Regions from separate parts of the Variovorax sp. LjRoot175 genome, predicted to be linked through region 1. Evidence: riboswitches for the same ligand, from Rfam matches in the RefSeq annotation. Region 1 holds a riboswitch; each other region holds the start of a gene.

Region 1 (7,160 bases):
GCTACGCCCGCCGTGGCGCCGCCGGTGCAGGCAGCTCCGGCGCCCGACGCGAGCCCCGAGCCGCCGGTCGCGGCGGATGTCTTCGACGGCAAGCGTTCGCTCGCCACCACGCGGATGTTCCTGTTCGACCTGTGCGAGCGCATGTTCGTCAGGCGCGATCCGATCCTGGCCGGGCAGTTCCGCGAGCTGCTGCGCGAAGCGCGCGACCGGGAGTCGATGCTGGCCGCCGCATCCGCCATGCTCGGCGAGATCGAGAAGCTCGCGGGTGCCGAGCGCGCCACGTCGATCCGCGAACGCATCGACAAGCTGCTGCCGCCCCAGCTCGTGCATTGAAATCGGCCCCGACGGCCGCCATGGCCGCATCCGGGCAAACTCGGCGTCTCCGCTGACAAGACGAGGAGGGATACTCGTCGCGTCGCGCCCATCCGGCGCCCCGACCCTCCCTTCTTTTTTCTGTCAACAGGCATGACGAACTACGGTTTTGTTCATCTGGAGTACGGGAGTCGGCATCGTGATCATTCGGTCCAGGTGCTGACCAAGCTGCGAAGGCAGTTGGCCGGCGAGAGCGATCGTGTCGTTCTCGCGATCGTCGACAACGCCAGGTCCACCGGAGGCGAAGCATTGCGCAATGCGGAATTCGAGGACGGCTTCGTCATCGCAGGCGACAACTCCAACCGCGAATTCACTGGGTGGGACCAAGGAGTCGCAGCCATTCTTGCCCGCAGCGGCGAGCCCGACGTGTGGATCTTTTCGAACGACACCGTCGCGCGAAACCACGGATGGAGCGAACGCAGGGTGGCCGGCTTCGGCGGTGAAATCAAGAGGCTGGGGCTGCACCCGGGCCCGTGGCTCTTCGGCGAGATCAACGATTTTCCGCGCTCGACGATGACGCCGCTCGGTCCCCTGCTCGAATGGGTTTCGACCTACTGCTTCGCGATGAACGGCAACCTGCGCAGCCAGCTCGGTGCGCTTTCGCCGGGCAACGAATTCCTGGATTCGCTGGTCTACGACCGCTTCGAACCCGAGCACCGTCTGTTTCGCGACAGCGTCGACGAGGCCTATGTCGATTTCGTGTCAGCCTGGCTGATCAAGGACGAGAGCGATCCGTCCAGGCAGCGCAGATTCAAGTGGTCCCACGAATGGCACAAGGCCAGTGCGCTCTCGCCGGAGAACTTCGGCGACCTGCGCATGAAGGCGCGCTGCGTTCTCTCGGAGAGCATGCTCAGCGTGCGCGCCCGGCAGCTGGGCGCCGACATCCGCTCGCCCTACGACGCGCGCAATGCCAGAGCGCACATTCGCAGCTCCCTGCAGCTCGTCGCCGACAAGCTGTGGGAGAAGTTTCTGCTCAGGCGGCTGCGCCTGGAGCGCTCCTGAGCGGCCAGGACCGGGCTCATCCCTTACACTCGGACGGGTCAGGAGAGAGCCTCGCAGCGCGGGGCCGCCGAAGGCGCAGGTCCCCTCGAAAAACGGGCCCGAACGCTCAGGCAAAAGGACTGACGAAGCGCCCCATTTTCCGGGCGTTTCCTTGCTGGAGAGAGGCGGCGCATCGCGTTCTTTGTTCGCAGTGCCGTCCACCGAAGGAGCAAACCCCGATCGTGGGGCGAATCTCTCAGGTAAAGCGGACAGCAGGGGTGGCCCATGGCAAGAATGTCATGGATCTGGACTGCCCCTTTGGAGAGTGCCTTGGCCTCCGCATCCGACGATCTGCAAAAGACCCCGCTCTACGACCTGCACCTGGAGCTCGGCGCCCGCATGGTGCCCTTCGCGGGCTATGTGATGCCGGTGCAGTACCCCGCCGGCCTGATGGCCGAGCACAAGCACACGCGCGAGGCCGCCGGCCTGTTCGACATCTCCCACATGGGCCAGCTGCGCCTGGCTGGCCCCGATGCCGCCGCCGCGTTCGAGAGCCTGATGCCGGTCGACGTGATCGGCCTGGCGCCGGGCAAGCAGCGCTACGGCCTGCTCTTGAACGACGAAGGCGGCATCCTCGACGACCTGATGTTCTTCAACGAAGGCCACGACTCGCTGTTCGTGATCGTCAATGGCGCCTGCAAGGTGGCCGACATCGCGCACATCCAGGCCAGGATCGGCGCGCGCTGCCAGGTGCTGCCGATGCCCGACCACGCCCTGCTGGCGCTGCAGGGCCCGCAGGCCGTGACCGCGCTGGCCCGGCTCGCGCCCGGCATCGAGCGCTTCGTCTTCATGACCGGCGGCGCGGTGCAGATCGGCGGCATCGCGGCCTTTGCCACGCGCAGCGGCTACACGGGCGAGGACGGTTTCGAGATCTCGGTGGCCGCCAAGGATGCCGAAGCGCTCGCGCGGCTGCTGCTCGCCCAGCCCGAGGTCAAGCCCGTCGGCCTGGGTGCGCGCAATTCGCTGCGGCTCGAAGCGGGCCTGTGCCTCTACGGCAACGACATCGACGAGACCACCACGCCGGTCGAAGCCTCGCTCAATTGGGCGATCCAGAAGGTGCGGCGCACCGGCGGTGCGCGCGAAGGCGGCTTTCCGGGCGCGGCCAAGGTGCTGGCGCAACTCACGGCGGCCAATGGCGTCGCAGGCCACCTGGACCACCACACGCTCAAGCGCAAGCGCGTCGGCCTGGTGGCGCTGGAGCGCGTGCCGGTGCGCGATGGCACCTTGCTCGAATCCTTCGAGGGCGCGCCCATCGGCCAGGTGACCAGCGGCCTGCTCGGCCCCACGGTCGACCGGCCGGTCGCGATGGCCTATATCGCGCTTGCCTATGCCGAGCCCGGCACCCGCATCCAGGCCATCGTGCGCGGCAAGCCGGTGCCGATGGAAGTGAGCACCATGCCTTTCGTGCCGCAGCACTACTACCGCGGTTGAATTCTTTTCTTCAAGGAGCCTTTCATGAGCATCAAGTACACCAGGGACCACGAGTGGGTCCAGGCGGTCGGCGACGGCGTCGCCACCGTCGGCATCACCGTTCATGCGCAGGATGCGCTGGGCGACGTGGTCTTCGTCGACCTGCCGGAAGTCGGCAAGAGCTACAGCCAGGGCGATGTCGCCGGCGTGGTCGAGTCGGTCAAGGCGGCGGCCGACGTGTTCATGCCCATCACGGGCGAGATCACCGAAGTCAACGAGGCGCTGCGCGCCGACCCTTCGCTGGCCAACAGCGCGCCCGAAACCGAGGGCTGGTTCTTCAAGATGAAGATCAGCGACGCCTCGCAGCTCGATGCACTGCTCGACGCCACCACCTATCAAAAGTTCGCCGACGAAAACTGAACCGAACACGCCAATGCCGAAGTCTTCCCTGCCCTCCCTCAGCGAACTCGAGAACGCCGAGGAATTCATCGCCCGCCATATCGGCATCGAGGCCGATGACGAAGCGCGCATGCTCGCCGCCGTCGGCTCGACCACCCGCGCCGAGCTGATCGACGGCATCGTGCCGCCGGCCATCCGCCGCACGAAGCCGATGCGCCTGCCCGCCTCGGTGACGGAGGCCGACGCGCTGGCCGAGCTGAAGGCCATTGCGGCGAAGAACAAGGTGGCGAAGAACTTCATCGGCCAGGGCTACTACGGCACCCACACGCCCGGCGTGATCCTGCGCAACGTGCTCGAGAACCCGGCCTGGTACACCGCCTACACGCCCTACCAGGCCGAGATTTCGCAGGGCCGCATGGAGGCACTGGTCAACTTCCAGACCATGGTGTGCGACCTCACCGGCATGGCCATCGCCAATGCCTCGATGCTCGACGAGGCCACGGCGGCGGCCGAGGCGATGACGCTCGCCAAGCGCAGCGTCAAGAGCAAGAGCAACGTGTTCCTGGTCTCGGGCGACTGCCATCCGCAGACCATCGAGGTCATCAGAACGCGCGCGGCGCCGCTCGGCATCGAGGTCAAGGTCAGCACCGTGTCGGAGACCCTGCCGCACCTGATGGCCAGCGGCGATTTCTTCGGCGCACTCGCGCAGTACCCCTCGACCACCGGCCACGTGCACGACCTGCGCCCGCTCGCCGGCCACGCCCATGCGTGCGACGCCGCCTTCTGCGTGGCGGCCGACCTGCTGGCGCTCACGCTGCTGGCGCCGCCCGGCGAATGGGATGCCGACATCGTCTGCGGCACCACGCAGCGCTTCGGCATGCCGATGTGCAACGGCGGCCCGCACGCGGCCTATCTGGCCTGCCGCGACGAGTTCAAGCGCTCGCTGCCCGGCCGCCTGGTGGGCGTGAGCGTGGACACGCAAGGCCAGCCGGCCTACCGGCTCGCGCTGCAGACGCGCGAGCAGCACATCCGGCGCGAGAAGGCCACTTCCAACATCTGCACGGCGCAGGTGCTGCCGGCGGTGGTCGCGAGCATGTACGCGGTCTACCACGGGCCCGAAGGCCTGACGCGCATCGCGCAGCGCGTGGCTGCGCTCACCGCAGTGCTGGCGCAGGGCCTCGAACAGATGGGCCGCGAGCTGGCCAATGAGACCTCCTTCGACTCGCTCACCGTCAAGACCGGCGAGGACACGCCGAAAATCCAGGAGCGCGCGCAGGCGGCAAGCATCAATCTGCGCCAGCGCCTGCAGAACCACCTGGGCATTTCGCTCGACGAGACCACCACCCGCGCCGACATCGAGACGCTGTGGGCCCTGTTCGTGCCTGCCGGCACGCCGATGCCGCGCTTCGACGAGCTGGCCGGCAGCATCGCGCCGCGCATCCCCGAGGACCTGCGCCGCACCAGCGCCTTCCTCACGCACCCGGTGTTCAACACCCACAAGAGCGAGACCGCGATGCTGCGCTACATCCGCAGCCTCTCCGACAAGGACCTGGCGCTCGACCGCAGCATGATCCCGCTCGGCAGCTGCACCATGAAGCTCAACGCGACCAGCGAGATGATCCCGATCACCTGGCCCGAGTTCGCCAACATCCATCCCTTCGCGCCGGCCGAGCAATTGCAGGGCTATGCGCAGCTCGACGCCCAGCTGCGCGCCTGGCTCTGCGAGGCCACCGGCTATGCGGGCATCAGCCTGCAGCCCAATGCCGGCTCGCAGGGCGAGTACGCCGGCCTGCTGGCGATCAAGGCCTTCCATGAAGCCAAGGGCGAAGGGCATCGCAACATCTGCCTGATCCCCTCCTCCGCGCACGGCACCAACCCGGCGAGCGCGCAGATGGTCGGCATGCAGGTGGTGGTGACGGCCTGCGACGCGCAAGGCAACGTCGACATGGACGACCTGAAGCGCGCCTGCGAGAAGCACGGCGACAAGCTGGCCGCGGTGATGATCACCTACCCCAGCACGCACGGCGTGTTCGAAACCCGCGTCAAGGAACTCTGCGAGATCGTGCATGCGCACGGCGGCCGCGTCTACGTGGACGGCGCCAACATGAACGCGCTGGTCGGCGTGGCGGCGCCCGGTGAGTTCGGCGGCGACGTGAGCCACCTGAACCTGCACAAGACCTTCTGCATTCCGCACGGCGGCGGTGGCCCGGGCGTCGGGCCGGTGTGCGTGGTCGAAGATCTCGTGCCTTATCTGCCGGGGCATGCGACGGCAGGCGTCGCGTCCAACGGCGTCGGCGCCGTGTCGGCCGCGCCGCTGGGCAATGCCGCGGTGCTGCCGATCAGCTGGATGTACTGCCGCATGATGGGTGCCGTGGGCCTGCAGGCCGCCACGGAGATCGCGATCCTGAGCGCCAACTACATCAGCTCCCGCCTCAAGGAGCACTACCCCACGCTCTATGCGAGCCCCAACGGCCACGTGGCGCACGAATGCATTCTCGACCTGCGACCGCTCAAGGACACGAGCGGCGTGACGGCCGAGGACGTGGCCAAGCGGCTGATCGACTACGGCTTCCACGCACCGACGCTGAGCTTCCCGGTGCCGGGCACGCTGATGGTGGAGCCGACCGAGAGCGAACCGCTGGCCGAGCTCGACCGCTTCATCGACGCGATGATCGCGATCCGCGGCGAGATCCGCCGCGTCGAGGAAGGCGTCTGGCCCAAGGACGACAACCCGCTCAAGCATGCGCCGCACACCGCGGCCAGCCTGCTCGTGAGCGAATGGACGCATCCCTACTCGCGCGAGCTCGGCGCCTTTCCGCTTGCCACGCTCAAGGGGGCCAAGTACTGGCCGCCGGTCGGCCGCATCGACAACGTCTACGGCGACCGCAACCTGTTCTGCAGCTGCGTGCCGGTAGGCGAATACGCCTGATTGCACCCGTTCGGGCTGAGCTTGTCGAAGCCGGCCCCGTGCAACAAATTTTTACAAAGGGCAGGGTCGCACCTGTCGATCCCGCCGTCGCTGCTTCGACGTCCAGGTAGAGCCCCGATTCCAGCGGGCTCCCAACCCCAGGAGAAACGACATGCGATTCATGGTGATTGTGAAAGCGAGCAAGGATTCGGAAGCCGGCGTGATGCCCACCGAGCAGCTGCTCACCGAGATGGGCAAATACAACGAAGAGCTCGTGAAGGCCGGCGTGATGCTGGCCGGCGAGGGACTGCAGCCGAGCTCGAAGGGCGCGCGGGTGCGGTTCGAAGGCAAGCAGCGCACGGTGATCGACGGGCCCTTCAGCGAAACCAAGGAGCTGGTCGCCGGCTACTGGCTGTGGCAGGTGCGCTCGAAGGACGAAGCGATCGAATGGCTCAAGCGCGCGCCCTTCACCGACAACGAGGAGGTCGAACTGCGCCAGGTCTTCGAGATGGAGGACTTCGGTGCCGAGTTCACGCCCGAACTGCGCGAGCAGGAAAAGCGCTTGATGGACGAGATCAAGAAAAAGAAGTGAAGCCACCCATCAAGTCAACGGAGATCCCAAGATGAAATTCATGGTCATTCGCAAGGCCGACCCGGACACCGAGGCCGGCGTGATGCCGACCGAGCAGCTGGTCACCGACATGCTCAAGTACAACGAGGAGATGATCAAGGCCGGCGTGATGCTCGACGGCATGGGGCTGCAGCCCAGCGTCAAGGGCGCGCGCGTCAAGTTCAGCAACGGCAAGCCGGCGGTGATCGACGGCCCCTTCACCGAGGCCAAGGAGCTGATCGCCGGCTTCAGCCTGATCCAGGTGAAGTCGCGCGAAGAAGCGATCGAGTGGGTCAAGCGCTGGCCGCCGATCGACGGCGGCGGCAACGTCGAGATCGAGATCCGGCAGGTGTACGAGGCCGAGGACTTCGGCGCCGAGTTCACGCCCGAGATGCGCAAGCACGAAGAGTGGCTGCGTGA
Region 2 (7,160 bases), 1.6 Mb from region 1:
GAAACAGGAAGAGCCCCGCCAGCACCACGGCCGCCGCCGCCGCAAACACCTGAAGAATGGCCCGGAGCATTCGGCGCGGGCGGGAAACCTGGGCCCGGTACTCGATCTCGTAGGGGCCGAAGTTGGTGGGCGCGCGCCTCATGACAGCCTCTCGTTGTAGAGCAGCGCGCGGCCGACCGCATTGGGCACGAAGGCCAGCACCTCGCCGGCCGCCGACAGCACGATGCCCGAGCCGATCACGCTGACCGTGACCATCGTGCCGACAACGACCGAGGCACCGTGGGCCGCGCGGCCCAGTACCTTGACGCTGGCCCGGGCGCCATCGGAGGCACGTTCGAGCAGGTAGACGGTACCGTCGACCGATGCCTCTACCGCCACCACCGTAAGCACCGAGCCGCCCACCGACAGCGCCGCGGGCAAGGCCACCGCGGCACTCGCCGCGCTGCCGGCCACCGAGGCGACGCCGACGACCGAGGCCAGCGGCAGCATCGAGAGCGCTGCCGAGGCTTCGCTCTGTGCATGAGCGTGAAGCGGGGCGGCAACACCCGCCATCGCGGCGCAAGCCGCCATCAGAACCGTGACGAAGGACTTCTTCATGATGTGCTTTCGAAAGATGAGGTGTATGGAGTGCTTCATTCGCCCTGGCCGGCTTCGGCGCGGGCTTCGCGGCGGCCTTGGAGGCGCGCCTCGGCGAGATCGGTTTCATGGCGGTCGCGCAGGGTCTTGGCGAGCGTGAAGGCCGAGCTGATCAGGAACAGCCAGCTCACGCCGAGAAAGGCCTTGTAGGTCTCGCTGATCTCCATCCGCAGCAGGCCCCAGCCGGTCAGGCCCATCGCGGTGAAGAAGCCGCCCCAGACGACCAGCTTCCACATCGGCGTGTCGCCGGCACCGGGCGTCGTGCCGCGCTGGTTGTCACGCACGAACTTCGCCAGCACGAAGGCGGCCGAGAGGCAGAACACGTAGCCCATCACCATGAACGCGCGGTCCAGCGCCTGCCCCGGCAGCCAGCCGAGCCCGGTCGCGCAGAGGAACACGGCCATCCCGAAGGAGATCCAGACCTGGACTTGCCAGGCACGGGTGTCGCGTTCGATGGAAACGGTGGAAGAGAAGGGTTGCATGAATGCCTCGCGGCGTAGTGAAGGTGCGCGAATGATGGTTCGCACTTCCTCGGCGAGGCGCAAATTACTGCACCAGTGGCGCCTTGCGGCGCCTCCGGTATCTCTAGTCGATACCTTGGCGCACCCGACGGCGCAGCAGGTCGTCGCGCGTGAAGGGCCGCTCGGTACCGGCCAGCCGCACCGCGATCACCCCGAGCGCGTCGTGCGTGGGCGCGGTAGTGCCGGGGCGCAGGAAGAGCATCGGCGAGACCATGCTGATCAGCAGCAGGATCCAATGAAGCCGCGGCGGCGGCCGGTGCTGTTGCTGCCACAGGAAGAACGCGCTGACGGCCGCGCCCAGCGCGAATCCGGCGGCCACCTCCGACTTGGAATGGGCATAGATCGCCAGCCTCGACAGCCCGATGAGCGCAGCGAAGACCCAGCCGAGCGTGGCGGCGGAGACGCGCACGCGCGGTTCCCAATGCGCTGCGGTCAGCCAGAAGGCGACCGGCCAGACGCTGGCCGAGAGCATGGTGTGCCCGCTGATGCCGGTGAAGTTGAGCATGGCGCTGCCGATGCCCCAGCCCATGAAGGCGATCTTCGAAGCGGCCACCATGGCGCCGGCGGAGCCGAACAGCGCGAGCCAGCGCCATGCGATCGGCCGTGTGACCGTCCGCACGCCCAGCCACACGGCAATCCAGGCCGCGACAGGCAGCAGGAAGCCGCTGTCACCGAACCAGGTGATCGAATACCAGAAGCCGTCAGGCAGGAACAGCATCAGCTCGGCTGGCTTTCCAGCAGCCCGCTCACGCGCCGCTGCAAAGCCTCGGGCTGCACCTCGGCGTGCCGCATCGCACTGCCGACATGGAGCCCCACCCGGCTGAAAAAGCCGCGTCGGAACGGACGCACCATGGCCACGTTCTCACCGTCGCGCACCTCGACGCGGCTGAAGTAGGAGCCCCAGAGATTGGTCAGCGCCATCGGGATCACCGGCGGATCGATGCCCTCGGCACGCGCGGCCTCGAGGATCTTCATCACCCCGCCCTTGAAGGGCTGCAGGCTGCCGTCGCGCGTGATCGCGCCCTCGGGGAAGATGGCGAGCAGATCGCCCTCGCGCAGCACCTGTACCGCGCGCGCGAAGGCTTCTTCATAGGCTGCCGGGTCTTCCTTCTGCGGCGCGATCGGAATGGCCTTGGCCAACCGGAACAGCCAGCCGAGCACCGGCACGCGGAAGATGCGGTGGTCCATGATGAAGCGGATCGGCCGCGGGCTCGCGGCCATCAGCAGCACCGCATCGATGAAGCTCACGTGGTTGCAGACCAGCACGGCAGCGCCCTCGGCCGGAATGTGCTCCTCGCCCTTGACGTCGAAGCGGTAGACGATGCGCGACAGCACCCAGGCCACGAAGCGCAGCAGGTACTCCGGCACCAGCATGAAGATGTAGAAGGCCACCACCGCATTGGCGATGCCGGTAAACAAGAAGATCTGCGGGATCGTGAAGCCGGCCTTGAGCAGCGCGCCGGCGATGACCGCGCTGCCGATCATGAACAGGGCATTGAGGATGTTGTTGGCCGCGATGATCCGAGCCCGGTGCGTGGGCTGGCTGCGCAGCTGGATCAGCGCGTACATCGGCACGCTGTAGAGCCCCGCGAAGAGCGACAGCAGGCCGAGGTCGGCCATCACGCGCCAATGGACGGACTGGGCCATGAAGGCACCGAGCCCCATCTCCGCCGCGGGCGGCAGCGCGCGCGAGGCGAAGTAGAGATCGATGGCGAACACGCTCATGCCGATCGCGCCCAGCGGCACCAGGCCGATCTCCACCTGGCGGCGGCTCAGGGTTTCGCACAGCAGCGAGCCGATGCCGATGCCGACCGAGAACACCACCAGCAGCAGGGAGGCGACCTGCTCGTTGCCGTGCAGTACCTCCTTCGCGAAGCTCGGGAACTGGCTCAGGAACACGGCGCCGAAGAACCACATCCACGAGATGCCCAGGAGCGAACGGAACACGACCAGGTTGCCGTGCGCCAGCTTGAGATTGCGCCAGGTTTCGCTGAACGGATTCCAGTTGATCACGAGGCCCGGATCGGTGGCCGGCGCGGGTGGAATCGCCTGCGCCACCGCGCGCCCCGCGAGCGCCAACAGCACGCAAGCCACCGCCACCGTGGTGTGGCCGACCTGCGGCAATGCCACGAGAAGGCCCCCGGCCACCTGTCCCAGCAGGATGGCGACGAAGGTCCCCATCTCGACCATGCCGTTGCCGCCGGTGAGCTCCCGCGCATCAAGCACCTGCGGCAGGTAGGCGAACTTGACCGGACCGAACAGCGTGGAATGCAGCCCCATCAGGAACACGCAGCCCAGCAGGACCACGGCGTCCGCACGCATGAAGCCCCACGCCGCCACCGCCATGATCGCGATCTCGAGATTCTTGACGAAGCGGATCATCTTCGTCTTGTCGTACTTGTCGGTGAGCTGCCCCGCGGTCGCCGAGAACAGCAGGAAGGGCAGGATGAAGAGTGCGCCGATGGCCAATCCCGCCATGGCCGGCGGCATCCAGCCCAGCTGCAGCTGGTAGGTCACCATCACGGTGAATGCGAACTTGAAGAGGTTGTCGTTCGCCGCGCCAGCGAACTGGGTCCAGAAGAACGGGCCGAACCTCCGCTGCCCGAGCAAGGCGAATTGATTGGCGTGCGCATGCGCTTCGGGCGCGATGGCAATGGAGGCGTCGACCGGTGCTGTCATGCGAATTCCCTGGCGGGTTCCTCAGGCCGTCACCGCGGCCGCGCCCGGATTGTGCCGCAGCGTCTGCCGCCCCATGGACTGCAACGCATGCAGCACCGGCAGCGCCGCCAGCGCCGCGACCAGGTGCTTGAGGCTGTGGCCCGACATCAGATGATGCGTCGCTTCGTAAATGGCATGGTCCGACAGCTCGAGCAACTTGGCCAGCGCGTAGAAGAAGATCACCCAGCCGAGCCTGAGGCCGATGGCGCCGTCCAGGGGCTTGGCAAGTGCCAGCGCGAGCACCAGCGCCATGCCGCCGAACTGGACCAGCGCCCACGGCAGCACGTTGCCGCTCACCTGGTGGACGGCCACCGCCAGCAGCCCGCCGGTCAGCGTGAACCAGGCGGCCGGCCAGCCGGCGCGGGCGCTGACTCGCTCGCAGACGGCACAGCCGATCAGGCCGGCGAAGGCCACCGCCATGCCGGCGCGGTCCGCCGCCAGCCGCAGGCCGTCGGGCTGCAGGTGGTAAAAGGCCGAGCCGGCGGCGATGAGGATCAGGCCCGCGAAGAACATCCAGGCGCAGTCGAGCGTGTTGACCGGCGGCTGGGCCGTGGCCTGGGGCAGCGTCGCGGCGTCCTGCGCCTCCTCGTGCGCCCGTTCCAGCCAGCGCAGCCAGCGCAGCCCCCAGACGCCGATCACCGCGAAAGGCAGGTTGCTCAGCACGTCCATCGCATAGGGCACGCCGTGCCAACCGCGGTCGTCGGCGAAAGGCGCGCCGCCCAGGCCGGGCGCCGGCAGGGCCGGGCCGGCGATCGCAAGCAGCAGGAGCAGGACGAAGAGGGACAAGAGGCCAAGTTCGCGGCGGGTCAGAGAAGGCAGAGGCATGGCGGGCTCCGGGTGATGTGTGTGCGGCGGAATGTAGGTTGTCAACCGCTCCGGGAGCATCGAGAATCGATACGGAGTACTTTTTCACGACCTCAGGTATCAAATCCCAATACTCCCGCCATGAGCACCACCGTCGACCTTGTGCAGGCTCTCAAGAACGAGCTCAAAACCGCCCGCATGACCTATGCGGATCTCGCCAAGTCGCTCGACATGGCCGAATCCAGCGTCAAGCGCATGCTCGCCAAGGGCGACATGCCGCTCACGCGGGTCGATGCGATCTGCCGTGCACTCAAGATCGACTTCGCCGAACTCGCCCGCCGCGTGGCCGATGCGCAGCCGCTGCTCAAGGAATTGACGCTCGAGCAGGAAAAGGCCGTGGTCAAGGACAAGAAGCTGCTGCTCCTGGCCATCTGCGTCCTGAGCCAGTGGACGCTGGAGCAGATCGTGACCGCCTACCGGATCAGCGAGGCCGAATGCATCGGTTACCTCGCGCAACTCGACCGCATCGGCATCATCGAGCTCCGGCCGCTGAACCGCTACCGCCTGAAACTCGCCAAGACCTTCCGCTGGCGCCCGCACGGGCCGGTGATGGACTTCTTCCGCGAGAACGTGGTGCTCGACTACTACCGAGGCGGCTTCGACGGGCCGGCCGAAGGCCTGCTGCTGGTTCACGGCTCGATCAGCCGCTCGCTGGCGCCGGCCTTTCTGGACCGGCTGCAGCGCGTGGCCCAGGATTTCGCCCAGCAACACCAGACCGACCAGAAGCTCTCGCCCAAGGAGCGCGAGGGCTACACGCTGCTGCTGGGCATGCGCAATTGGGAGTTCGAGCTGTTCACCCGCCTGCGCCGCGCGTGACGGCCAGGAAACCGGTTTCTAAGCTAAGATTCTTACCGCAGAAAAACGGATGCATCGACATCCCACCGTTGGCGCAAACTCCCATGAACGCTCAGGTGAACCTCGCATCGGTTCGAATCACTGCTCATTTAGTCAATTGCCGTCTGGAGAGTCATCACGCCAGGTGATGCGCCGAAGGAGCAAGTCCGTTGCAGGTCGCAGCGGATGAATCTCTCAGGTACCAAGGACAGGGGGAGCGGCATCTGAACCCCGGGTTACGGCAGCTCCGCACAGTGAGCGCCCAATCCCGCCGTTCATGCCATCCCAAAAGGATCTGGACATGCGCGTGGTTGTACTCGGCGCCGGCTTGCTCGGCGTGACATCGGCCTATTACCTTCAACAGCTGGGCCACGAAGTGACGGTGGTCGACAGGCATGCCACGCCGGCCGCCAAGGCGCGCGGGCGCGTCGACACGGTCGTCACGGCCGCGGCCGCGGCCGCGGCCGACCAGCTTCTTCGGCAATCCGCCGCTCGCCGTGCCGCCCGCGCGAAATGGGTGGGGCTGTACGTGCGCCTGCGGCGACGCTTCGCGAAGCTGCTCGATCGCGCCATCGGCGAGGCGCCGAAATCCAAGCCGATCGAACACCTCGTCCGGCTGGGCGCCTACAGCCGCGACATCGTGCGTTCGTTGCGCGACGAAGCCGGCGTGCCCCCGGGCCAGCGCAACCCGGGCCTGCTGAGCATCTACACTGATGCCGACGCCTTCAACGCCCGGCTGGCGCGCGCCTCTCATTGGAAAGATCTGGGATGCGAGGAGCGCCTGGTCTCGGCCGAAGAGGCGCTGCGCATCGAGCCGGCCCTGCAGGCCCTGCGCGGCGAGCTCGCCGGCGCAGCCTATTCGCTCGACGATCCGGCGGCGCGCGACCCGGCCCAGTTCGCGGCCAGCATGGTGTTCCTGTGCCGCGCGGCCGGCGTGCGCTTCCTGACCCAGCACACGGTGATCTCCCTGGAGGAGCGCGCAGGCCGCATCGACCATGTCGAGCTGCTCGATGCCGACGGCCAGCCCGTCGTCCTGCGCGGCCAGGCCTATGTGCTGGCGCTCGGCATCTCCAGCGCGATGCACGCCGAAAAGCTGAAGATCGCCATGCCTTTTCGCTTCCTGCGCGAATACATCGTCACGATCCCTCTCAAGGACGCGACCCGCGCACCGCGCGTCGCGCTGCGCGACCGGCAGGGCAAGCTGGGCATCCGGCGCATCGAAACGCCGGGCAGCGACTGCCTGCGGGTCTCCGCCACGGTACGCGCCAGCTTCGACGAAGAGAGCGAGCCCGATTCGGACCGCGTCGACGCCATCCTGCGCCGCATCGAAACGCTGCTGCCCGGCGCGGCCGACACGGCGCATGCCTCCCTCGAGACGGTCGTGCATGCCGTCAGCCGGGACGGGCTGCCGATGATCGGCAAGACCCGCCTGTTCAACCTGTTCCTCAATGTCGCGCCGGGCGCGCGCGGCTGGATCAACGCCTGCGGCGCCGGCAAGTCGATTGCCCGGATCGTGAGCGGCCTCAGGCCCGAGCTCGAGTTCGCCTTCAGAAATCCGTAGCCGCGCGCGTCCTCGCCGCCTTACAA
Region 3 (7,160 bases), on a different contig from region 1:
CGCTCGAATGCGAGGCGATGAACGGCGGCTGGTGGTTCTTCGAAGAGGGGAAGAGACGGCATAGAAAATACGCTAACGGCGAACCGTTGGATTATGCCAAGCTATTTGGGGTTGGTGTTATCAGTGAGGGAGAGTGGGTGTGGCTGGGGTGGTGTGAAGGTGATGCCGTTAGTGTATTTAGAGGACCGACCCGGAGTCGGTCCCTCCATGGGCATCAGCTGCAGATGTCGCGACAGGAGAGCGAGCCCGCCGGGCTCGATGCGCACCGGTCTGTGCCCCAGATGACCTGTTTCCAGGTCGACGGCTCAACCATGCGGCTTGCAAGACGATATCGCCCGTTCACTGCACTGTTATCCAAGGCCTATCCACAGCGTTATCCCATGAACTCAGCGCGGCGGCAGCCGGGGTGTGCGGCTCCACCAAATGGCGGAAGCGAAGACGCTTGGTTCTCGGCATGATTGGCCGATGGAAACGGAAGACCTGACAGACGAACAACTGGCGGCCTCAGCGCACGTCTGGCGCCGAAAAGCATTTCATGGTGAGAAGCACGCGAGTTCGGTGGCCCTGCATTTCGAAAGAGAGCTGCAGCGCCGCGCGGGCGTGCCCGAAAACACGCTTGCCGCAGTCGACGCCAAGACAAACGGAACGCGCCGCAAGTCCTGGTGGCGATTCATCTGTTGAATAAAGCCCCGCTTGTCGCGTTGGTCGTCCAATGTCCCAGAGCGCTTAGGCCGTCCTACAGCCGCTGCACAGGGGGCATTCGATCGCCGCTCTCCGGCAAAGCGACCGACCTCACATGCCACGACCGCGCACCCACCACTGCTTCAAACGGCGCAGCAGCGGAACCGGACGCTCTGCTTTCGGAATGCAAGCCAGATGGTTGCCATAGAGCTCGCGCTGGATTGACAGGGCAGACCGGAGAGCACCCAGGTTGTGCGCTGTGTACGACCAAACGCCTTCGACAACAAAATTGCCGGGCCTGCCCGAATCTGGCTGCGGCCGAGCATGAGCTTCCGCGGCACCGATGCTCCTCAGCAGCTCGATTCGAGCGGCGGCGATCATCATGCCGTCTCCGTCCATTTCGATCTCCCTTGTCAACGCGAAGTGCACGTTCTGGATGCTCGGGAAGTGCTCGGCCAGAAACATCGTGACCTCCACCAGCAAGAGCGGACCGAACTTGCGTCGCTCGCTTCCCAAACGGGGCGAAGGTAGAAAGCGGGCGATGCGAACTTCCGACCTGTCGGGGCTGACTTCGACCGGGTCTAGGGAGCCCAGAAAGCGATCCCGATCATGAACGAGCATGGGCTCGCCCAATTCGTAGCCCCGCGAGTCCCCGCCCGCAAGGTGCAGTTTCTCAAAGATCAAGATGAACAGAGTTGGTTTCCGGCCGTTCAGCGGCCGAATATCAGGAGGAGTAGGAGAACACGTTCTTCTCGCGCCAGCCCGCTGTATTTCGGCGATTGATAGTGAGACGTTTGCTCCACATATGTTCAGCAACGTTATAAAACATAAGCACCCAGTGGAGCGCCAAGATCGCCCGAGCTTGGCGCGCGCGGTCTTTCGTCGCAGGTCCCTTCCATCACATGCCAGGTAGATCTGCTTGATCTTGTCGATGGACGCCAATACGAGCTCGTCGGCGACAACGCGGCGGCGCTGGCCTTGTCCGCGGCGCTCGATGCACAAGATCTGTGGGTGCCGGCGATCCGCCCACCGACCGTGCCTGCGGGCACCGCGCGCCTGCGCATCACGCTGAGCGCAGCGCACACGCCGCAGGATGTGGAGGCGCTGGTCGATGGCCTCGCTTGCGCCGCCGGGAGTTTGAGATGAACGGCTGCTTCGTCACCGGCATTGTCGGAGGCATAGGCCAGCAGCGCCAGGCACTGCGCGTGGATCGACGATCCTCGCTCTTGCCCTGGAGCAAGTCTCCTTCGCGCCGCTCCGCCTGGACCAAGTTGACCAGCCGATCGACTGGTCAATGCCTGACGCATTGTTGACTACTAAGAAGCACCAACCCGCGCCCCCTGCTTCATGCCCCGGGGTCGGGCCCGCCCGATGGCGAACTATTGACTGCCAGCGATGGTCCGCATAGACTGCGATCCAGCAGGAGAGCGGGCCGCGGGAAGCGGCTCCACCGAAGGCGCAAACTCCCATAAACGCTCAGGTCGGCTCACGTGATGAGCCTGTACTGCTTCACTGTTAAAGCCGTCTGGAGAGCCATCACGCCATGTGATGCACCGAAGGAGCAAACCCGCTGCGGGCGCAGCGGGTGAATCTCTCAGGTACCGAGGACAGGGGGAGCGGCAACTTGGACGCACGGTCCGGTTGCTTTCTTTTTTCGAGCTTCCGTTCCCTTTGCGTTCGAGCGCTGCAACCTCAAGGGTTCTCGAAATGCGCGTGATCGTTCTCGGCGCCGGCCTGCTCGGCGTGACCTCGGCTTACTACCTCCAGCAACTCGGCCACGAAGTGACCGTGATCGACCGGCAGGCCACACCGGCTGCCGAAACCAGCTTCGCCAACGGCGGCCAGATCTCGGTCAGCCATGCCGAACCCTGGGCCAACCCGAGCGCGCCGCTCAAGGTGCTGCAATGGCTCGGCAAGGAAGATGCACCGCTCCTCTTTCGCATCCGCGCCGACATGCGCCAGTGGCTCTGGGGCCTGCAGTTCCTGCGCGAATGCACGCCGGCGCGCACGCGCCACAACATCGAGCAGATCGTGCGCCTGGGCACCTACAGCCGCGACACGCTGCAGCAGCTGCGCCGCGACACCGGTCTCCGCTACGACCAGCGCACCCAGGGCATCCTGCACTTCTATACGACACAGAAGGAATTCGACGGCGCACTGAAGCCGGCCGAGCAGATGCGCGCACTGGGCTGCGAGCGCCAGGTGATCTCGGCCGACGAGGCGGTGAAGATCGAGCCCGCGCTAGCCCACATCCGGCCCCAGTTGGCCGGCGCCACCTACACGGCCGAAGACGAATCGGGCGATGCCAACCGCTTCGCGCGCGAACTGGTCGCACTGGCCTCTGCGGCCGGCGTGAACTTCCTCATGAGCCACACCGTGACCGCGCTGCGCGAAGCAGGCGGCAGCATCGACCACGTGGAAGCGACAGACAACGAAGGCCGCTTCCAGCGCATCCGCGGCGATGCCTTCGTGCTGGCGATGGGCTCGCTGAGCCCGTTCTACGCCGCACCGCTGGGCATCCGGCTGCCGATCTACCCGGCCAAGGGCTATTCGGTGACCTTGCCGGTGAAGGACGCTTCGAAGGCGCACCAGGTGTCGCTGACCGACGACGAATACAAGCTGGTGTTCTCGCGCTACACCTCGGACAGCGGCGACCGCCTGCGCATCGCCGGCACGGCCGAACTCAACGGCTACGACCGCGACCTGAACCGCGTGCGCTGCGAGGCCATCGTGCGGCGCGTCGAAGAACTGTTCCCCGGCGCCGGCGACACCAGCCGCGCGCAGTTCTGGACCGGCCTGCGGCCGGCGACGCCCAGCAACGTGCCGCTGATCGGCAAAACGAAGCTGCCGAACCTGTTCCTCAACACCGGCCACGGCACGCTGGGCTGGACCCACGCCTGCGGCTCGGGCAAATCGATCGCGCGCATCGTGAGCGGGCTGAGGCCGGAGGTCGATTTCACGTTCACCGGGCTGGAGCATGGGACACAAGGCACCCGGCAGACTGGCTCCTCTGCTCCCTGGATGCCTCTCTGAACCACCCGTCCTGCTGCACATGGCTCAGTTGCCTGACAACCAACGGGGGCGCAGAGCGCCCTGGTCGGCGGTGGCATGAAGCATCGGCTGTGTCGATTTCTGCAACGCGCTGGATCGTTTATTCACCAGTTGATCGTTCGCTCGGGTGCAATGGAAGAAGCCGCTTGGATGCGGCCGCTCGATGTGTGCTCAAAGCCCTGTCGAACCGCCCAACGAAGCACGTGTCGAAAGAAGACCTCTGGCAGGAACTAATACGCCCGTAGCCATGCTCCACACCTCATTGACCGTCGTGGCCAATTGCAGGGGCACGCGTTCGTTGGCGGGGCGTTCAAGCACCCGCGAACGTTCCACCGCCTGCGCACTGGGTCGCGAACGCATATGCATCGGCGGCATCCGAAGGCGGACGTTACCGATGCAGGGCGCCCGGGCCCCGAATCCCTGCACCTGAAGCACATTCCTTTTCGCACGCTGCAAATGTCCAGCCGCTTGCAGATGTTTCGCGAGGTTCATTGGACGCTCCCTGTGAGCTGTTCGACTTCGGGCCGCGACGCGTCAGTCTGCGGCGTCCACGATCCTGCCGGAAACACGGACGGTAGATCTCGAGTTCGCAAGCTGATGCTCAAGTTGAAAGCTGAAGTCCGCTGCTATGGCGCCACGCCATCTCAAGGTGAAAAGTGCCTCGTTCCCGAAGGGCGAGCCGACCGCAAAGTTATGGCGGGTGACCTCCATCAACACGGCCACCTCGGTTCCTTCTCGACGAATGTCGCCTCGGTAGAAATGAATCCCATCGGCACCGACGAAACTTCGCCCTTTGACGACGACCGCGCCACTGCCGAGCGATCGAGTGTCCATGGTGAACTGAATCTGGTAGATCCCCGCCTTCATTCGATCGCCGTTTCGGCTCTCAGCTGCGCGCATCTCCCGAGTGAGAAGGTCAAGTTCCTTTGCCAGCCTGCGCGCCTCCTTACAGGCCGATTTGTCACCCGTCTGCAGCAACGCAAACTGCTTCTGATACTCGTCCGACAAGGCTGTCCACTTGTTGAATATGTCATCCATGCTTCAGAGAGCATACCCAACGAGACATCGTCGCGGGTCGGACGATGGCCACTTGTTGTGTGATTCTCTTAAAAGGACGCAATGATTCATTCATAAGTTCCGCGACGTACCATTAGTCCTGCGTTCACGCTTGAATTAGTCGCCACTCACTCCGGTCTTGCCGATGTCCGGCTGCAGTCCGAAATCGTCGAGTGCTTCAATCAATTTCAACTGCAGGCTTCGCGGTCTGACCGGCGCGAGTTGCGTGCTATGGCAACGGATATGTCGACCGACGTCTGAGCACGCACGAGCAGCTCCCGTGCGACATGAAAACTTTGGACTCCATTACGGCAAGAGTCTATTAAATGCACGCCAACTAACGAAGTCGCTTCGCGAAAAATGCACGCTTGTCTTGTAGGACGGTGCCCAAGAATACGGCCTCCCCGACGCTCGCCACCGTACGATGTCGCCAATGAATAAGAAGAGAAGGACTTGAACCATGAGAATGCGCAGCGAGGAAATGGAGACCGTGCCCCATTGCTTGGATGACTTGCCAGCAGGGCCCAAGTCCGCATCGGATGGCACGATGTTTTCACGCACCGTGGCCAGCTTCTTTCGCAGGAATGGCACCGCGCCTGATTCAGAGTCGATGGCCACCAAGGTTCGGCCATTCGGGCAGACGCCGGAGGTCGACCGGCGTGAGCCGACGGGCGCGCAGCCGAGTCTCTTCAGGCACTGGGATGCCATCAGGACAGAAGGCATCACGGCATCGCAGTTCATCGCGTTCTTGCAGCCTCTCGCCGACCTGGATGGCATCACGGTCTCCTACACCTACAGCGATGAAGACGGCACGGAGCACGTCTACAACCACAGGCGCGGTGAGTTCGGGAGCGTGAATCCGCTTTCCCGGGCGATTCAGGAGAAGAAGCTGTCCAAGGAGAAGGCACTGACCTTCGCGCTGAACGAGGAGGGTCGGGTCTGGATCGAGAGCAACTTCATGGAGCTGAACGAACTGAAGTAGACGTTCGAATCCGAGCGGACCCAGTTTCCAATGAGTTCCAGTATTGGTGCAGACATGAGGTGGCTCGTTGCCACCATGTTCCTGCTGTCCTTGGCCTTGCCCTGCGCGGCAGAGTCAGGTGCGGGGACGACGAGTGCAACAGCTCACATCGGCTTCACGGTGCACGTGCCCCCGGTTTTCAAGGTCCTGCAGACAACGCACCTCGCCGGTGGCCACGAATACCGGGTGTGGGTGAAATGAAGGCCATCGCGATCAACGGCAAGGAATATCGATTCGCCCGCGTCGGCGAGACGACCCTGTTCGTACCTTCCTCCAAGGACGCCTTCATTGTTCACGGGCTATAGGTGCAGCTGAAGTTGCTCCGATCCGGGCCCCCCTGCGATGCGCATTCCATCTCTTCAATTCCCTCGCCTCGGCCTGCGGGCCCGCCTGTCCGTGGGCATGGTCGCGATTGTTCTGCTGACCACGCTGGGCGTCACCACCGCCGCGCTCTACTTCGTGAAGCGCAACATGCAGACGGCCATCGCAAACGAAGAGTTCGAACGAATCTCCTCCATCGCCGAGGCTGTGGATCAAAAGTTCCTGAGTCGGCGCACCTTGCTCAAGACCCTCGGCGACAGCGTGGAGGCGCATCACCTTGCGAACACCGCGCTGCTGCAAGACTTCATCACGCAGCACAAATCCCTGAAGGATGCATTTGCCAACGTCGCCTTCGTCGACGTGAACGGCGATCTGGTGGCCGGCCTCAATGGCCCACTGCGGAACGGCAGGATCAATATCAAGGACCGAGAGTACTTCCTGCAGACGGTCGCCACCAAGGCGGGCGTCATTTCTCAGCCCTACCGCAATCGCCTCAACGGCATGGCGCAGGTCGCCATGACCGAGCCGGTGCTCGACAAGCGTGGTGAAGTGGTCTACGTCATCTCCGGAGCCATCAACCTCAGCGAGCACAACTTTCTTGGCGAACTTGCCAACGTCAAGTTCGGCCAGAGCGGCTACATGTTCATCACGAACACGGATGGCATCGTCATCGATCATCCGGACAAGTCCCGGATTCTCCGGCGTGCGAACGCCGAGGGAGCGCGCAATCCCCCGACGGAGCTCGCCATGGCCGGATTCGAGGGTGCGATCGAAGCCAAGGATCGCACCGGCATGCAGGGGCTCTACGCTTTCAAGCGCATCAGCCAGACCAACTGGGTGCTCGGCTGCATCTACCCGCGAGACGAAGCCTTTGCCCAGGTCGAGGAAATCGAGCGCTACACATGGGCCGGCGCCCTGCTCCTGACCGTGCTGGTGGGAGGCATCGCCTTCGTGGTCATGCGCTCCCAGCTCATGCCCTTGTTACAGCTGCATGAACACATGCAGGTTTCGCGCGCCGTCTCGAACTACG
Region 4 (7,160 bases), on a different contig from region 1:
CCAGACCCGCAACTTTGCGGCTCCAATTCTTCATGTGTATCCGCTTGATCCGCCGGGCAGCGTCCCATACGAGAGCGTTCAGATCAACTCGGTCGCTGGGTATTTCATGGGATCGTTCCCAGCAAGTGCGATCGAGGCGGCATGCGCGGCATCGATCGACTGGATTCAGAGCGTGGGCCCCGACAAGATCCAAGCCTATCGAAAGCCTATGACCGACGCTTTGCAGAACGGCCTGAGGGCCAGAGGCTTTCAAGTGGTGACGCCGACCGATTCCAACTCCGCCATCGTGACATTCGCCTATCTCAACGCATCCCAGCTGGCGCCTCGCCTTGCACCCGCGAAGATCGAAATTACCTTGCGCGCAAATCACGCACGCATCTCGCCGTCTGTCTTCAACGACATGAGCGACATCGACAAGTTTCTTGCAGCGATCGGTACCCCATGAGTTCCAAGCACTTTCAAGCAAATCCACTGTCTTGCGGCGTTGGCGCTGCCGGCCGCTTGATACTTCCCGTAGCGCTCGCTGGCCTGGCGATCGTTTTAATCAGCGGCTGTGCGGCTCCAAAGCACTTGAACTCCGGAAAGGTTCTTCCCACAACACTTCCATTTTCCGAGGCAGTGCAAGTCGGTCCGACGCTCTACCTGTCAGGCCAGATTGGCAACATCCCCGGCAGCCTCAAGCTGCCACCTGGCGGGATTCAGCCGGAGGCCAAACAAGTGATGGAGAACATCAGGACATCACTGGAGGCGCATGGATACACGTTTGCCGACGTAGTGAAGTGCACCGCGATGTTGGCCGACATGAATGAATGGAACACCTTCAACGACGTCTACAAGACCTATTTCTCGGCGGGGAAATTTCCCGCACGCAGCGCGTTCGGATCGAGCGGACTGGCCTTTAACGCTCGTGTCGAAGTGGAGTGCATCGCGGCGCGCTGAGTTCGCGAAGCATCATGGCGCCTCGAGCACCTCATTCGCGGCGAGATCGACTACGCCTCCTCCTTCCTGCATCTTCTTGGTCGTTGACATGAGCAAGCGTTGGCCAAGCTGAGCGATCTTGCCGCCGACATTCGCTTCCAGTTGGTAGGTCAACCTTGTCCCTTCCGGTGTGTCCGCCAGGGCCACGACGGCTGAGCTCTTGGCAAAGCCCGCAACGCCTCCCTCGCCCTCGCCGACCAGCTGATAGCCGTTCGGAGGATCCCGATCGAAGAGGCGGACTTTGCCCCTGAATCGCGCCTTTAGCGGTCCGAATTCGAAGCGCACGATCGCGGCGAACTCGCCGTCGGACCTCTCCTCGACCTCTTCGCAGCCGGGGATGCACTGCTTCAGGATCGCCGGTTCGTTCATCGCGGAATACACAGTCGCCCGGGAGGCAGGGTCGATCTTGCGCACCGCCTTGTTCTTGCGATGGCACCGCTTAAAAAGGATCAGGGTAGGCTAAACACCCGGGTCAAATTTGAAGCCCAGCGCCGGCCATACCGCGTGGTCGTCGGCGGTGGCCAACAAGCTGGCGCGCACGATATGGTGGTGTTGGCACGCGGACAGGCGTGGAGACCTGCGGCGTGGCAGCCAGTGCACTGACAGGAACCTAGAAACTACCGCTTCGAAGGAGAGCAAGCGACCACGCGTGTGATGGGCCAGACAGGTCGGACCGGGATGGGAACACTCCGATATGGATCAAGAGCACCAAACTCGATGATCAGTTGGGAGCCTCGTCAGCGAATACCATCAGGGCCAGCAGGCATCACCCCTGCACAACAGGCCGGATATAGACTGCAGCCCTGCCTCCTGATCCTTTACACACAAGTTGCTTGTAATCCGGGAGGCGCCCATATAAGCATTTCCAGTGTTCTAGATTACCGAGTTCTTCATCTAAAAGGCGGTCTTCACGGTTGGTCCGCGTCGCGTCGTGTATGGCGCCCGCGCTGAAACGCTGTCTAGCCAAGAGAGCCCGGCCGAACTCGTAGAGTGCCCGAGCTCAGCAGGACGACCTCTTCAGCGAGCTCGCGCGCACCAACAGGTGGTCGAGCCCGACCTCACCGAACTCGTTGATGACCACCACCGTGTCCGCCACGCCGGCATCGGCCAGCAAATGGCGCAGCAGCGTGGGTGCCGCTGCCGAGGAAGCCGGTCAGCGCATTTATCGGTACACAGCCGTCAGCCCAGGCCGCGGCGTGGTTCATCGTCAGGCCAACTCGAAGATGGCATCGACCTGGACAGCGACGTTGCGCGGTAGCGAATTGCAGCCGACTGCGGCGCGCGCATGCCGACCCGCTTCGCCGAACACCTCGACCATCAGGTCGGAGGCGCCGTTGATCACCTTGGGATGGTCGCCGAACTCGGGGGTGGAATTAACGAAGCCGCCGAGGCGCACGCAGCCCGCGACGCCATCGAGGCTGCCGCCCAGCGCCGTGCGCAGCTGGGCAAGGATGTTGATCGCGCACAGTCGCGCCGCCTTCTGGGCGTTCTCGATCGAGACGTCCTGGCCGACCTTGCCCACGTACTGGTCCTTGCCGCCGGCGGTCGGCACCTGGCCCGCGATGTAGATCAGCGCGCCGCTCTTTCGGGCCGGCACATAGTTGGCGACGGGGGCGACCGCCGTCGGCAATTCAATGCCGAGTTGGGTCAGGCGTGCGTCGGGTCCTTGCGTTGTCATTCTCTGGTGTCCTTGGAAGTAAGTGGTCAATTGCCGAAATAGGGGTCGTCGAGTGGGGCGGAGAGCTGATCGTCGGCATTCAGCTCGCTCAGGGCGGGCGCGAGCGCGCTGCCTGTGGTACGAATATCCCGAGCAGGCCGGCGCCGAGAACGATCACGCGCATGTCGTGAACCTATGAGGTTGCAGCGCTTGAACGCGGAGAAACGGAAGCTCGAAAAGAAAGCAACCGGACCATGCGTCCAAGTTGCCGCTCCCCCTGTCCTCGGTACCTGAGAGATTCACCCGCTGCGCCCGCAGCAGGTTTGCTCCTTCGGTGCATCACATGACGTGATGGCTCTCCAGACGGCTTTGACAGTTGATGCAGTACAGGCTCATCACGTGAGCCGACCTGAGCGTTTATGGGAGTTTGCGCCTTCGGTGGAGCCGCTTCGCGCGGCCCGCTCTCCTGCTATGACGAAGTCTATTCGGATCGTTGCTGGAAGTCGATAGTGCCGCAAGGGGTCGGGAGCCAACCAGCCTCTCGTTGTTCGAGCGCCAAGCCTGGAACGTGAGGCAGGGGAGTTGAAAAAATCAGAACTGGCCGGCCAGCGCGCGGCCGTCGTGATGAGCCTGGTGCAGGCGGCAAGCTCTGCGGCCCTGATCCGCACGCGTACCTAAAGACGTCCTGCAGCGCCTGCCCACGCACATGGCCAGCCGCATCGACAATCTCCTGCCGCACCGCTGGCAATCGATGAAGTGCCCTCCCGGCGAGACCGCCGTGAGCGGCCAATTGCCGCGTGCCGCCGGTCGCAGTCGTCAAGGATCGGACGGCCATCCGCTTACCTTCTATGCGACAAGTGCCATGAGCATCCGATTGCGCGCGGACATACTGCAACTGCTACGATTGCCGACCTTTTGGCAGGAGAGTCCACGATGATGCCGGTATCTGGTGTGAAGGCCGAACCCGCCAAGCTGGCGCGGCGGCGAGTGAAGGTCGGCTTCATCCTCCTTCCGGGCTTCACGATGTTTTCGTACTCTGCCCTGGTTTATATCTTGAAGCATTGCACCGACCCCGCAGCCGCGGTCGGAGTCGACTTTGAATATATCGTTCTAGGACAAAAGCCAGCGCAAACGACCTGCGGGGTCCAAGTACCTCCGACAGCGCCCCTGCACGCTGCTCGCGATTGCAACTACGTTTTCGTGATAGGCGGGAAGACAGCTGCTCCTGTCGAGGACCGCAGATCGATTCTGGAAGCACTCACAAGCGCCGATATGAAGGGCGCAACTCTTGTGGGGACAGGTTCGGGACTATTTGTGCTAATCGAAGCCGGATTTTTCGATAGGTTGCCCTGCGCAACGGATTGGTATCGGGGCGTCGACCGAGATACCCGTTTTGCAGAGGTGCAGCAAATCTCCGGCATTAACTTGGTCGTGAGCGGCAGGCGAGTTAGCTGTGCAGGAGGGCTAGCGGCGCTGGAACTCGGATCATGGCTTCTAGAGCGTCATTATGCCGCTATCGGCGCCGAGATTCCCGCGCCGCAAGAGCTTTCGACCTCCCCCACCGAAACTGAGCAGAATTCTGAAACAAGAGAAAATCCACGCGATGCGAGAGTACTTCGGGCGCTCAAGATCATCGAAAGAAATCTTGGACAGCAGCCATTGAAGGTTGAATCTCTTGCGTCATCCTTGGGGGTTTCTAAGCGGCAGATAGAACGGCTTTTCCAGCAGGAAATGAAGCAACCGGTCCAGCAATATTGTCGTCAATTTCGACTCGCTTATGGATATTGGCTTCTTTTAAATAGCCCCAAGTCAATAACCGAAATCGCGACGATCACCGGTTTCTCCGATAGCTCTCACTTCAATCGATGTTTCCGAGCTCAATTTGCAATGACCCCATCGCAAGCACGACAATCAAAAGTAAGCTTGGATGACGTTATATCGCCGCAATGGGCTTCTCTCTACGAAAGAATGGTAAAGAGTGATCAGGATTTAGACTTGTCGCGATCGAGAAAGTCAGTTTATACAAATCTGGCTCACTCAGTAGTTGGTTCTTCAAGCAGGATCAATCCCGATGGCGGCTTGACCGAGGCAGAAATGCACTGAGCGACAGCCGAGCTACCTCTAACAGCTCCTCAGCAGGTCGGCGAGCTTCGCGCCCGCCGTCTGCTTGTGCAGAACTGCAATGATCTGCCCATTCGCCAAGCCTGGCTCGCTTCATCAATCCGGTATCCCCAAGTTGACGGACTTCCCTGCCACGACGCTGGCGGTTGGGAGGGGGCAGGTGACCGATCTCTCCCGTACCCTTAAACGATACTCCTCGAGTCCCGATTGCCGGCCTATCAGAGCGATAGGCCTGCTTCCTGGTTCCTATATCGGAGCGATCAGATCGCCGCCGTGACGATGAACTCGACCTTGAATTTCGGTGTGGTGAGCTTGGCTTCGCTGGTGGCGCGGGCCGGCGGGTTGATTGGATCGATCCAGGCTTCCCAGACGGCGTTCATTTCACCGAAATTGGCGATATCCGAGAGATAGATGATCGTCTGCAGGATCTTCGACTTGTCGCTGCCGGCGGCAGCGAGCAGGCGGTCGATGTCGGCAAGTGCGCTCTTGCACTGGTCAGTGACGCTCTCGCCTTCGCCGACCCGGCCGGCGAGATAGACGGTGTTACCGTGGACGACGGCGTTGCTCATGCGGGCGCCCGGTTCGATGCGCTGAATGCTCATGGAATTCTCCTGAAAAAAATTGAGCTGCGGAAAAAGGCCCCGCGTGAAAAGCGGGGCCGGGAAAATCTTTAGCCGCAAAGATGCCGGCTCTTTGAAACACACGTTCGAAGTTTAGACAGGCCTAGGTAGGCCACCTTCGCCGCGCATGATGGACTGGGCGAATGAGACAAGCACAGCCGCGGCCTCCGAAACCTTCTCCGGAAGAAGTGCGTGGCCAGAACCATGGATGATTTCCATCGTCGTGAGGTGGCCTACACGATCTCGCAAGTAATCTTCTTCGGGTACAGGTGCAATCTTGTCAAATTCAGGCGCAACATAGAGTACCGGCAAATTTTTGCCTACTTCGGTCCAACTACTGTCGGCCGTTGCATTCGTCGCCGCGAGCTGAAATTTAGAGACCTCTGTATGCCACCCGCTCAACCAAACGGAAGCATCGTGCCCGGGAGCGAAGAAGTCACGCTCCAAATAAAATAGGCGGTCTGCTTCCGGCTTGGAATTGTCAGATACGACATTCACGGAAATCAAGAGCTCGGGCGATATTGTGCTGCCAATAATAGCCGCGAGAAGTGCGACAGATTTTGTCATCGAAGGCCAATGATGGGCGAGAACCCGCGCGACCCAGTTGCCGAACGCGTGGCCCACCACACACAATGCTTCAGGCTTCTCCGGCGCACAATCGGCTTCGATCGCAGCCACAACATCGGCGGCAAGATCGATCAATGTGATGCCTTCGGTCGGCCCCGCACTCGCGCCTATGCCGCGTGGCTGAGGTCGCAAAACCCGGAATCCAGCCGCAGCAATTATTGGTGCAATTTCATCGAAATCAGTGGCGCCTCTTGCCAGCGAGGGGAGCAGAACAATGCGTGGGCCCTTACCTTCGACGAGAAATTCGACCTGACCTTCAGGCGTGGGAATCAGTTTGCGCTCGAGTTTTGACATCTTGTATTTCCTAATTTGGTGGCCTTTGAGGCCGTAAGCCGTAGTCCTTATAAGAAGCATCAATATGGAATCGTTGCAACTGCCCGTGCGGCAAATCTTGCATCAGTCATCAAGATTCACTGCACCGCCGGTTATTACAACGGTCCACATTTTTTTCCTATTGAGGCTTCGAGCTATCGAAAAATCTGGTAGAGGCCAAAGAAGGTCGTGACTGTATAGCTTGGTGCCAGCTCGAGAGCACCGGGTATTTTTCTCGCCAACCGAGCCTTGGAAACCGAAAGTCAGCGTATTCAGCAACGATAGCCAGCGTAATGGAGGCCAACCCGAAAGGCCGTTGCGCGACTCGCTCGACTGTCGCCTCCAGTCTTGTCCATACCATGCTCGACTTCAGGTTGAACGCATTAATAAGCGCAATCTGCTTCGCATCTTTCATTGATTCGATGCGCCATTGCACCAGCAGGTCGAGAAAACCATTGCACAACGCATGCAGCCGAAGCTCTTCAATTCGCGCCTCCGGCGACAGCGGAATAAGCTTAGCGCCACCTGCCATATGACTGAGGTACTCGATGATTACGAGACTGTCGTAGAGCGCGGTCCCGTCATCTAGAACGAGTGTCGGAAGCTGCCCAAGCGGGTTATATGGCAATAAGGCTAAGTCAGGCTTGTTCGGTGCGACGCGAGTTGGAATCGTTTCGAACCGGTCGATTAGCCCTAGCTCGTGGGCACTTGCGGTAACTTTTCTTGCGAATGGAGATGTTGATGACCAATATAGTTTCATGAAGAATTCCTAGGCTATTAATCCGGGACATTGATCGATGCTCGCCTGTGACCAAGCATGCTTCCCTTAGCGACAACTCGCCGCC

The links. A riboswitch is a leader RNA that binds a small molecule or an ion and turns the genes downstream of it on or off. The one in region 1 is predicted to bind glycine.
Region 2: it holds a riboswitch for glycine, as region 1 does, so the genes downstream of both, ACSQ89_RS03110 (FAD-dependent oxidoreductase) here and gcvT (glycine cleavage system aminomethyltransferase GcvT) in region 1, are expected to answer to the same signal.
Region 3: it holds a riboswitch for glycine, as region 1 does, so the genes downstream of both, ACSQ89_RS39025 (D-amino acid dehydrogenase) here and gcvT (glycine cleavage system aminomethyltransferase GcvT) in region 1, are expected to answer to the same signal.
Region 4: it holds a riboswitch for glycine, as region 1 does, so the genes downstream of both, ACSQ89_RS40825 (RidA family protein) here and gcvT (glycine cleavage system aminomethyltransferase GcvT) in region 1, are expected to answer to the same signal.

The regions. Positions count from the first base shown of each region.
Region 1 is NZ_CAXURY020000001.1:2,187,205-2,194,364, reverse strand. Features, by position in the region: gene ACSQ89_RS11055 (hypothetical protein) at 1-333, shown strand, start outside; gene ACSQ89_RS11050 (hypothetical protein) at 466-1,374, shown strand; glycine riboswitch at 1,404-1,506, shown strand; glycine riboswitch at 1,519-1,636, shown strand; gene gcvT (glycine cleavage system aminomethyltransferase GcvT) at 1,648-2,844, shown strand; gene gcvH (glycine cleavage system protein GcvH) at 2,869-3,243, shown strand; gene gcvP (aminomethyl-transferring glycine dehydrogenase) at 3,257-6,151, shown strand; gene ACSQ89_RS11030 (YciI family protein) at 6,303-6,722, shown strand; gene ACSQ89_RS11025 (YciI family protein) at 6,754-7,160, shown strand, end outside.
Region 2 is NZ_CAXURY020000001.1:601,651-608,810, reverse strand. Features, by position in the region: gene ACSQ89_RS03145 (DUF2145 domain-containing protein) at 1-70, opposite strand, end outside; gene ACSQ89_RS03140 (hypothetical protein) at 139-597, opposite strand; gene ACSQ89_RS03135 (YiaA/YiaB family inner membrane protein) at 633-1,118, opposite strand; gene ACSQ89_RS03130 (phosphatase PAP2 family protein) at 1,222-1,875, opposite strand; gene ACSQ89_RS03125 (MFS transporter) at 1,875-3,836, opposite strand; gene ACSQ89_RS03120 (hypothetical protein) at 3,858-4,700, opposite strand; gene ACSQ89_RS03115 (helix-turn-helix domain-containing protein) at 4,821-5,555, shown strand; glycine riboswitch at 5,689-5,795, shown strand; gene ACSQ89_RS03110 (FAD-dependent oxidoreductase) at 5,875-7,134, shown strand.
Region 3 is NZ_CAXURY020000003.1:254,534-261,693, reverse strand. Features, by position in the region: gene ACSQ89_RS39040 (hypothetical protein) at 466-681, shown strand; gene ACSQ89_RS39035 (hypothetical protein) at 793-1,365, opposite strand; partial or broken gene ACSQ89_RS39030 (8-amino-7-oxononanoate synthase) at 1,630-1,827, shown strand; glycine riboswitch at 2,092-2,184, shown strand; glycine riboswitch at 2,197-2,302, shown strand; gene ACSQ89_RS39025 (D-amino acid dehydrogenase) at 2,389-3,714, shown strand; gene ACSQ89_RS39020 (hypothetical protein) at 4,267-4,770, opposite strand; gene ACSQ89_RS39015 (hypothetical protein) at 5,249-5,770, shown strand; gene ACSQ89_RS39010 (PAS domain-containing protein) at 6,152-7,160, shown strand, end outside.
Region 4 is NZ_CAXURY020000003.1:622,647-629,806, forward strand. Features, by position in the region: gene ACSQ89_RS40810 (aminotransferase class V-fold PLP-dependent enzyme) at 1-445, shown strand, start outside; gene ACSQ89_RS40815 (RidA family protein) at 442-939, shown strand; gene ACSQ89_RS40820 (SRPBCC family protein) at 952-1,392, opposite strand; gene ACSQ89_RS40825 (RidA family protein) at 2,186-2,656, opposite strand; glycine riboswitch at 2,903-3,008, opposite strand; glycine riboswitch at 3,024-3,114, opposite strand; partial or broken gene ACSQ89_RS40830 (transposase domain-containing protein) at 3,209-3,383, shown strand; gene ACSQ89_RS40835 (GlxA family transcriptional regulator) at 3,569-4,738, shown strand; gene ACSQ89_RS40840 (RidA family protein) at 5,017-5,358, opposite strand; gene ACSQ89_RS40845 (alpha/beta fold hydrolase) at 5,470-6,297, opposite strand; gene ACSQ89_RS40850 (glutathione S-transferase family protein) at 6,455-7,075, opposite strand.